3 regions of the Fictibacillus marinisediminis genome follow, and region 2 is predicted to be linked to each of the others. Evidence: riboswitches for the same ligand, from Rfam matches in the RefSeq annotation. Region 2 holds a riboswitch; each other region holds the start of a gene.
What was found. Region 2 has a riboswitch for cobalamin ahead of LCY76_RS08415 (ribonucleoside-diphosphate reductase subunit alpha). Riboswitches for the same ligand answer to the same signal wherever they lie in the genome.

Region 1 (3,277 bases), 130 kb from region 2:
CGATTTTCCTTCTGCTTCAATGGAACGCTGTTCAAGCTGCTCATTAATCATGCGCAGTTCTTCAGATTGCATCTGCAGTTCTTCGGATTGTGTCTGAAGCTCTTCGGATTGTGCTTGAAGTTCTTCTGTCATCGCCTGAGATTCTTTCAGCAGGCGGACAATTTCCATTCTGCCAATCACACTGTCGATGGTCAGGCCAAAAGTTTTTGTTGCGTTTTCGATCAGCTCAATGTGCTGTTCTGTAAATGTGTCAAGTGAAGCAAGTTCCAAAACTGCGATCACTTCCTGCTCATTCAGAACAGGGGCGATCAGCAAGCTCTTAGGACGAACTTCTCCAAGCCCTGTGCCAATGACTTGATAATCTGCCGGCAGCCTGTCCACCACAAGGATGCGTTTCTCAGACACACATTGCCCGATAAGGCCTTCCCCCTGTTTAAACGCCTCTCGCCCTGCTTCTCCGATCGGCTCTGAAAACGAACCTTTTTTTACGTATCGGGATTGTTCTCCGCTTCCTTCCCGGATATAGAGAGCACCCATGGAAGCCTGCGTTAAGTGGGCAACACCTGTAACAAATTTCTCTCCCAGCACTTTAATCGTAGATGTTCCCTGATATCTTTCGACTACCTGATTCGTGCTGGACTGCAGCCATTCCCTCTGCTCGACTTTATCAAGCAGTTCATTGGTCGCTTCAGCCAGGTCTTTGATTTCATCTTTCGTTTTTACATGTATGCGCTGGGTAACGTCACCGTTAGATGACATAGCCGTAATGGAACTTACAACAGCCTTAATGGTATTAATGATCGAGCCTGAAACAAAAGACGCAATAAGTGATGAAACAGCCACAACAATAACCAATAAAGAAAAGAGCCCTGTTTTCAGGAATTTGTTCTGCTCGTCAAGCCTGTCCGCCCGTTCTTTCGTCAAGCCTTTTTCAGTGGTTCTGAACGTGTCAAACTGGCTGCGGATCTGTTCCACACTTTGACTGCCTACATCTTTTTTAATAAGAGAGAGAACTTCTCCCTCCTTGTTTTCCTTCTTCAGCTGAATGGACGGATTTCCTGTTGTCTGAAGCCAATTGTGAATGGATTTATTAATTTCCTCGAGCCTATTTTGCTGTGTTGGATTATCGGCAATCAGCCCATAGAGCTTTTTATAATCGTTTTCCCAACTGGTCACTGCCAGATTAAAGGATTTAAGATGGCTCTCATCCCCGGTAATAATAAAGCCGCGCTGCCCGTTTTCCATATCGAGAACCTGCTTTTCAATCTCGTTGGTCAGCGAATGAACTTCTATGTCATGGTTAATAATAAAATTCCGCTCTTTTTGCATAGAGGCAATCTGATTATTTACTGCTAATATTGAAACGATCAGACAAAGAATAATCACTAGATATCCGGCAAAAATTTTAGCGCGGATTCCAAATCTGTTTCTCCCTATCATTTTATCATCCTGCCTTTGTTATTTTCATAGTTATCCACCTTTTATTATAAACAACAATTACCGATATAGATAGCTGGAAGTAAAGTATTTCCACGTCTTCTCTCTGCTTTTGATGCGTTGACTTCCTATTTTAGATATGATAGGCTTGTCTAAATTTTCAAAATCAAATTACATAATAGTGGAGACAAGGTTCCATTGCCCAAACGCAAAGGATGAAAAGGGAAGCCCGGTGAAAATCCGGCACGGTCCCGCCACTGTAAAAGGAAACGAGCTCATAATGACCACTGGCCGGCAGGCTGGGAAGGAATGCAGCTCGGTATAGAACCCTTGAGTCAGGAGACCTGCCTTGTTTCAACAACACTGTTTTAACCTACGGGAGATAGGGAGGTGTTAGATTCTTGCATACAATGGGGTTTTCTCTACCCTTTTTTAGGCATTTCTAACGTTCTGTCACTGGCGTTGGGAATGCTTTTTTTGTCATTAGCATATTTAGTATCTAAAAGAATGGAGAGATGACACATGAAAACGAGCAACTTGGGATACCCCCGTATCGGCAGCAATCGGGAGTGGAAAAGAGCACTGGAAGCATTTTGGAAAAGAGAACTGACGGAAGCCAGTTTTCTGCAGCAGATGGAACAGATCAGGCTTGCAAATCTGCAAAAACAAAAAGACATGGGCATAGATATTATTCCAGTCAATGATTTTACACTTTATGATCACATGCTCGATATGGCAGTGATGTTCGGGCTAGTGCCAAAAAGATTTGAAGCAGCGAAAAATCCCATCTCCCTTTACTTTGGCATGGCGAGAGGGAAACAAGAAGCGGTCGCATGTGAAATGACCAAATGGTTTAACACAAACTACCATTACATCGTGCCGGAATGGGAAGACCGTACGCCGAGGTTAGTGGAAAACAAGCCCCTTACCGCTTACAAGGAAGCAAAGGAGAAGCTTGGGATTGAAGGAAAACCGGTCATTGTCGGGCCTGTTACTTTTATTAAATGCGCAAAAGGATACCTTCCCGAACAGGAAGACACACTGCTTTCTCAGCTTGTCCCGTTATACTGCCGAATTCTTCAGGAACTGGAACAGGCGGGCGCCCAATGGATTCAAATCGACGAGCCCATTTTCGTTACTTCCCTATCCGAAGAAGAACTAACAGCATCCAAGAAAATCTATGAACAGTTTCATAAAGCCAGTTCCGGTCTTAATATTATGCTGCAGACGTACTTTGAGAGCGCAGAGCATTACAAAGAAATCATTCAGTTTCCTGTCCAGGGGATCGGACTGGATTTTGTCCATGGCGAAAAAACACTGGATGAGATGCGTATGCATGGGTTCCCAGAGGATAAAGTGCTGGGTGCAGGCATACTTGACGGCAGAAATATATGGCGTGCCAATTTGAGCCAAAAGCAAGAGCTTATACTCCAGCTTGAAGAACTGGCTGCATCCGAACGGATATGGATACAGCCTTCCTGCAGCTTGCTTCATGTTCCTGTTTCAGCCAAACACGAGCATTCCCTTCCGCAAGAACTATACAACAGTCTTGCCTTTGCTGACGAAAAACTGGAAGAACTGCGATTGCTTTCTTCACCTTCGCAACAAGAAGCAATAAAGAAGTATGATGATGCTCTTTACTTGCTGAACAGCTCTCCGGCAAGAAACCGGACAGAGGTTTTATGGGAGGTTGAAAAAGCTCAAGGCAAAGACCTCAAGCGAAATCAGCCATACATGAACAGAAAACAAAAACAGCAGGAAGTTTGGAATCTCCCTCTCCTCCCTACGACAACCATTGGAAGCTTTCCGCAGACAGCGGAAGTAAAGCAGGCCAGGGGGA
Region 2 (3,277 bases):
ATGTAATTGTAAAAGATGAGCGAAGGGAAATCGAATCTTCTGTCTTGGCAGGGTGTGAAGCAAGTGATATCCAGGCTATTTTAATTAATGGCGGAACTGGCATTGCTGTCAGGGATGTTACCATTGAAACGCTAAAACCATTGTTTACAAAGGAAATTACAGGTTTTGGCGAGCTTTTCAGGATGTTAAGTTATATCGAGGATATTGGATCTGCAGCCATTCTGAGCAGAGCAGCGGCAGGAGTTGTTGGCTCCACAGCGGTTTTTGCAATGCCCGGATCAACAGGAGCGGCAGCTTTAGCCATGAAAAAGCTGATTCTCCCCGAGCTCTCTCATGTCATTCGGGAAATCAATAAAGATTTATAAAGAAGAAAAAAAGTCAGTTCTTCCGTTTAGTGGTCATAAATGTATACTCTATCCAATAAATTTCAGTAAAGAGCCATGATTGCTGAAACTATTTAATTGGATCAACGTATACTATACTATGAAAACGCTTTAACGGGAGGAAATGATGGGCGGATTACTGCGGAAAGCCGTTGAAGAGAGGAAGAATTTCCTTATTCAGATGCTAAAGAAAAACGGAATAAACAAAGAAGTAGAAGCAGAGCTTTCCACATGGCCATTGACTGAATTGGAAGAAGAATATAAAAGCTGGCTTTTTCAGCAAAAGGATGGGATGGATCCTGGCAAAAAAGTTTAAATAAAACACAGTGAGGGAATAAACAATAGAACGTATGTGTCCTTCTTAGGGCTTTTTTTGTGTGATGGCTTAATACTGCTCATCTATTTTATTTTTTGTTATAGTAGAAAAGAACGGCTGCAATTTATGATTAAAGGAGATCACAGCATGAACATAGCTTTTTATCTATTGCCTAAAGAAGAGGTTAAATATTTGAATCCTGAATCGACCATCAGGCAGGCATTGGAGAAGCTTTCTTATCACAAATATACATCTGTTCCCCTTGTTTCAGAGGAAGGGCAGTATGTCGGTACGCTCACAGAAGGGGATCTGCTTTGGAAATTGAAAGAAGCGTTCGACCTTGGCTTCTATGATGTAGTGAAAACAAAACTGAAGGATGTTCCACAGCGTGTGAACAACATCTCAGTATCAATCAATTCAAATATGGAAGATTTAATTACGTTGGCAACTGACCAGAACTTTATTCCGGTGACTGACGACGACGGGCATTTTATTGGGATTATCCGCCGCCGGGACATCATTAAGTACTGCGCAAATACAATATGGAATAACAAAATAAATGAAAACTAGGTGTTGACAAATACTATATTTAGTGTGAAAGTAAATGTATCAAACTAAATATAGTATTTTTGAAACAAAAGGTGTCTTATAAGACTTAATAGGGAATCCGGTAAATCAATCCGGAGCTGTCCCCGCAACTGTCATGTGGACGAAATGAGAATCCACTGTGTAAGGAACGCGCACGATCGTGTGGCTTTTACATGGGAAGGCTCAGAGTAGGAGGAAGCATTAGCCAGTAGACCTGCCTTTTTGTTTCACGATTTTGATTCTTCGGGGATTGAGAAGCAAAAACGGCACACTTTACTGCTATTTTTGATTCTTACAACTCGTGTCGTTTTTTTAGGCTCATCCACTGGATGGGCCTTTTTATTTTGCAGATTTTTAGAGGAGGAGATTTGACTTTGGTTATAGCAGGCGGAACAGATCATCTTGTTATGAATTGGCTGGATGAAATTCTATTGGGCTTTCCCCAGCTTGATAAAAAGGAAGAGTATACAGAACAGATAGGCTATTATGCTGATAATGGCAGTTCTCAAACAGAAGCGATGAATATGGCTATTTTGCATGCACTTGAAAGAATTTCAATGCATGAGCCGGATTGGACCTTCGTCGCAGGAAGAATGCATCTTAAAAAAATCTACTCAGATGCAGTAAAAAACAGGGGGGGCCAGGGAGTTCATGGCTATGGCCAATTCTATGGATTAATTCGTACACTGACAGACAAAGGAATCTATGATAATAACTTGTTAAGCAGCTATTCACCAGAAGAAATAGATGAGCTTGAAGCGGTGATTGTCCCTCAAAGGGATGAGCTTTTTACATATATAGGACTTCGTACATTGGCTGACCGTTATCTTGCCAAATCGCATGATGGCAAAGTGTTTGAATTGCCTCAGGAACGATTTATGATCATCGCGATGTCCTTGATGTCCGACGAACCTTCAGGCCGCCGCATGGATCTGATTAAAGAAGCGTACTGGGCAATGTCGAACCTGTATATGACCGTGGCAACTCCTACACTTGCCAATGCGGGTAAAAGCTATGGCCAGCTGTCAAGCTGCTTCATCGATACGATGGATGACAGCCTTCGAGGAATCTATGATTCTACAACAGATGCAGCAACACTTTCGAAAGGCGGAGGAGGGATCTCCGTTTACCTTGGCAAAATCAGAAGCCTTGGTTCAGAGATAAGAGGCTTCAAGGGCAATTCATCGGGCATTATTCCATGGGCGAAGCTGTTGAACCAGACAGCGGTCAGTGTCGATCAGCTCGGACAGAGAAAGGGAGCCATCGCCATCTACTACAATGTGTTCGGCAAGGATCTTTTTTCTTTTCTTGATGCCAAGCTGAATAATGGTGACGAACGGCAGCGGGTTCATGACCTGTTTTTGGGTCTCTGCATTCCGGATTTATTTATGGAAAAGGCAGAGTCGAGAGAAGACTGGTATCTGTTTGATCCTTATACGGTAAAAAAAGTAATGGGCTATGAATTGGATGATTTTTTTGATGAAGAACCCGGCAAAGGGAGTTTCCGCGATAAATATGATGAGTGCGCGGCCGCAGCCGATCAAGGGCTTTTTGGTGAAAAAGGTTCAGGAGGCTATGACGTTGTACCAGCCATTGAAATTTTTAAAAGAATCATGAAAAGCCAGCTGGAAACGGGAGTGCCGTATATGTTTTACCGGGACACGGTTAATCGGGCTAATCCTAATAAGCATGCCGGAATGGTTTACTGCAGCAATCTTTGCACGGAAATTGCCCAGAACGGATCAGCGACTACGGTCGAAGAGGAAGTAACACAGGACGGTAAAATCTTGATCACAAAGATACCTGGAGATTATGTGACTTGCAACTTAAGCTCTATTTCGCTTGCAAAAGCAGTAAAGGATGATGTGCTTGAGAGATTGATCCCAATCCAAATCCGTATGCTGGATAATGTCATTGATATGAATCAGGAGCGAATAGAAGTGAAACAAGCGGTGCTTACCAATAAGAAGTACAGGGCGATCGGATTGGG
Region 3 (3,277 bases), 1.9 Mb from region 2:
GTATAGGCAGCTGAATGCCAAAGAACAGCACAGCCACAGCGCCCAAAGCAGAACCGGATGAAACACCCAGCGTATAAGGATCGGCCAGAGGATTTTTCAGCAGCCCCTGAAATGCCGTTCCCGCCAGCGCCAAAGAGCAGCCGACAAGCATAGCGAGCACGACTCGTGGAAAGCGGATTTCCATGACGATATTAACGATCGAAGAATCAATGGATGCTGGTACGGGATAGTGGAAAAGCTTCGCTCCTAAAATCTGCACTACATGAAAAAGGGGGATAGGTATAGAACCTACCGATATCCCCAAGGCAACAGCTAAGCCCAACAGCAGAAGCACTGCTGTATATGAAATGATAATTTTACTTTTTGTATACTTCCGGATAGATGGCTTTTGCAAGCTCCTCCACTCCTTCAATCAATCGCGGTCCCGGACGTGTCACCTTATCAGAGTGCACATCATAAATTTCTTTGTTTTTTACCGCAGGAACGTCCTTCCAGGCTTTACGGGCCATAATCTGTTCCACCGGCTTTTTGGAGTAATAGCCGTACGTTGTGACGATCGCGTCCGGTTTGTATTTGACAGGCTGCTCTTCAGATACCTTTGCCCATCCCTTCAATTCCCCAGCGGCATTTTTGGCATGAATGGCGTTCAGCATCTCATCAATGAATGTACCCTTGCCGGCAGTAAAAATCTCCGGAGCTGGAGCAACCTCAACCCAAACTTTTTTTTCTTTCTTTACGTGTTTTGCTTTTTCCTTGATCGCTGACAGATCATCCTTCATGGATTTTACAATCTTGTCACCTTGTTTTTGAGTGCCCGTCGCTTTAGCGATCATGTCGATGGACTTGTATGTATCCGTAAAGTTCTGCGCATCATTGATCACAATTACTTTGATCCCGGCATTCTTAAGCTGATCAATTCCCTGCTTGGAAGTATGCGCACTGGAGGCATGAGCAAGAACGAGATCAGGCTTCAAGCCAACAATCTTTTCCACGTTAAAATCCAATCCGCCGATTTTAGTCTTTTTCACAGCTGCTTCTGGATAGTTGTCAAAGTCAGAAACGCCGACAATTTCCTTATCCAAGCCAAGTGCAAATGCGACCTCTGTATTACTCGGTATGAGCGAGACGACCTTTTTTGGTTTCTTATCAATTTTTACGTTCTCACCCGCCGCATCTTTAATCGTTACGGGGAATTCACTCTTTGCCTGATTGGCACCGGTTTCCTTTTTGTCAGTTGACTGATTTCCAGCCGAACAACCGGCAATGATGGCGATCACGAGCATCAGCATCATCGCAATTTGTGTAAACTTCTTCAATTCCTTCACGCTCCTGTATGTATCATTTAGCTGGGATTGTGCAAAACAAAAAAAAGCCCTCCCTTCGGAGAGCGAATCAACAGTTAATCAATAAATGATTACAATTGCTTCACCTTTTCCTCGAAGGTTCGCACAGGCAATTAAGGCAGGTCTCCTGACTCTCGATCAACAATCTTCTTTTCCTTCCCATTCTTTGACAGAACAGTGGAAACATAAGAAGATTTCCCGATTACAGTGGCGGGACCGTGCTGGACTTGAACCAGCTTCCCTTTTAACGTTTTATTTGACACAAAACGGACCTTAACCGCATATTCAGCTATATCCATTATACCTCTTACCGGCAAAATGAAAAGTTTAATTTATGTTCAATGACGCCCGGGACTGCGGGCTGACTTCCAGCCAGTCGCTCTTGAGCAGGCCCATAACATGTATATCAAAATACTGATCTTCGTCAAAGTAGGCTTGCCTTCTGACGCCTTCCTTTTGAAACCCCAGGGACTTCAGGAGCTTCAGGCTTCTTGTGTTATATTCGTAGACCTCAGCATCAATCCTGTAGGTCTCATGCTGAAACAGGTGCTGAAAGATGCCTGCCAGTGCTTCCCCCATGTATCCTTTTCCTTGTTCGGCACCGAGTCCGAACCGAAGCCAGCCATAACGCTGCGAGCTTCCCATCCAGTTGAAACGGACGTATCCAACAGGCTGCGAGCTCCTCTTTTCGATAATCATCAAGTAAGATTCGTTCATCTGGCTTAAGCTTTTCTCAATATCCTGCCTTTGATTGCCTTCATTAATGATGGTCATAGAACCTGTAGACATTTTCCGAAAGAGAGGACCGCTTTTCCATTGTGCGATAACAGAGGCATCATTCACCGTAATTTCCCTGATCTTCAGTCTTTCAAATTCAAGCTCCATTTTCGGCATGCTCCAAACCTCCCCGTTTGTACCGAGTATGAAATGATTTATTTTATCATAATATGCAGCTCCTGAAATTTAAAGATGATATCTCCTGTCTTTATAGGTTCCCGTGTGAGGGAGGTTTAGAGATTTGAGGATTTTCGCTGAAATAGAGGGAGAAGTCAATCCTAAAAATCCCCTGAGGTCTCGATTTGTAATTGTAGAGCTAACTAGAAGCTTATAGTCATCTAATGAATGGAGATGAGCGATCTTGGAGGAATGATCACACGAAGAGCAAATCCAGTTCGTATACAGCTTTTTCATACCTATAGAAGAACAAACTGAACAATAAACGCCCGTTAAGAGCTCATTGGGCTGTATTTGAAACTTTGATAGTATGTCAGGATTGAAGGGAATATGGTTTTTGTTGAATTGCTTTGCGGCTCTATTGACCTCTTTATTTGTCATAATTTGAGTTGTGTAACGGGTTTGTAAGCTGCTGATTACCGATGGAAGGTTGGCGCCATGGATGATATTGCGGGATAAATCAGGGGTAAGAGGATTTTTAATGAGGGTATAAGGACTGCTTACGACTATAAGGGACTCGATGGGAATGCGAGGTAGTTTTCTTACAGCTAACCAAGATGTTAGCTGGTTCTGCTGACGCTCTACCTGCAAAAGCGGATCAGGAAAAGCTTCTTCTTTTTCATTATTTACACGGATTAATTGTCGGTAGTTTGTATCAAAGGTAAGAATGCCGGATAAGTTTTTCACTTCTAAGATTAAAAAGAAGAACGAAGATAGGATGAGGTAATCCATTTGAAAGTAATAGGATCCCTCTAGAAGCCGCAGCCCATGAAAAATTGTATACTCCTTTTTGGGAAGTCGTTCAAGGTAATATGCGATTGCCTTTTCACCCTTGTATCCTGCCATTTGTCTGGCATAACTCTGTTCAATTTTTGTGCGTTTTTGGTGATTTATCGGAAGTCTTCGTAATAAAGCCTCTAATTTCCGAATATATATGGGCAGTTTTTGTTCATTCACAATTTAGGAATCACATCCTTCAT

Region 1: another riboswitch for cobalamin. It lies ahead of metE (5-methyltetrahydropteroyltriglutamate--homocysteine S-methyltransferase); the one in region 2 lies ahead of LCY76_RS08415 (ribonucleoside-diphosphate reductase subunit alpha).
Region 3: another riboswitch for cobalamin. It lies ahead of LCY76_RS18345 (ABC transporter substrate-binding protein); the one in region 2 lies ahead of LCY76_RS08415 (ribonucleoside-diphosphate reductase subunit alpha).

The regions. Positions count from the first base shown of each region.
Region 1 covers NZ_JAIWJX010000002.1:1,404,168-1,407,444, reverse strand. The annotation lists gene LCY76_RS07700 (CHASE3 domain-containing protein) at 1-1,440, opposite strand, end outside; cobalamin riboswitch at 1,611-1,803, shown strand; gene metE (5-methyltetrahydropteroyltriglutamate--homocysteine S-methyltransferase) at 1,960-3,277, shown strand, end outside.
Region 2 covers NZ_JAIWJX010000002.1:1,537,035-1,540,311, forward strand. The annotation lists gene LCY76_RS08400 (MogA/MoaB family molybdenum cofactor biosynthesis protein) at 1-365, shown strand, start outside; gene LCY76_RS08405 (Fur-regulated basic protein FbpA) at 511-699, shown strand; gene LCY76_RS08410 (CBS domain-containing protein) at 847-1,269, shown strand; cobalamin riboswitch at 1,322-1,523, shown strand; gene LCY76_RS08415 (ribonucleoside-diphosphate reductase subunit alpha) at 1,695-3,277, shown strand, end outside.
Region 3 covers NZ_JAIWJX010000002.1:3,436,265-3,439,541, forward strand. The annotation lists gene LCY76_RS18340 (FecCD family ABC transporter permease) at 1-394, opposite strand, end outside; gene LCY76_RS18345 (ABC transporter substrate-binding protein) at 357-1,316, opposite strand; cobalamin riboswitch at 1,444-1,634, opposite strand; gene LCY76_RS18350 (GNAT family N-acetyltransferase) at 1,671-2,237, opposite strand; gene LCY76_RS18355 (nuclease-related domain-containing protein) at 2,307-3,254, opposite strand.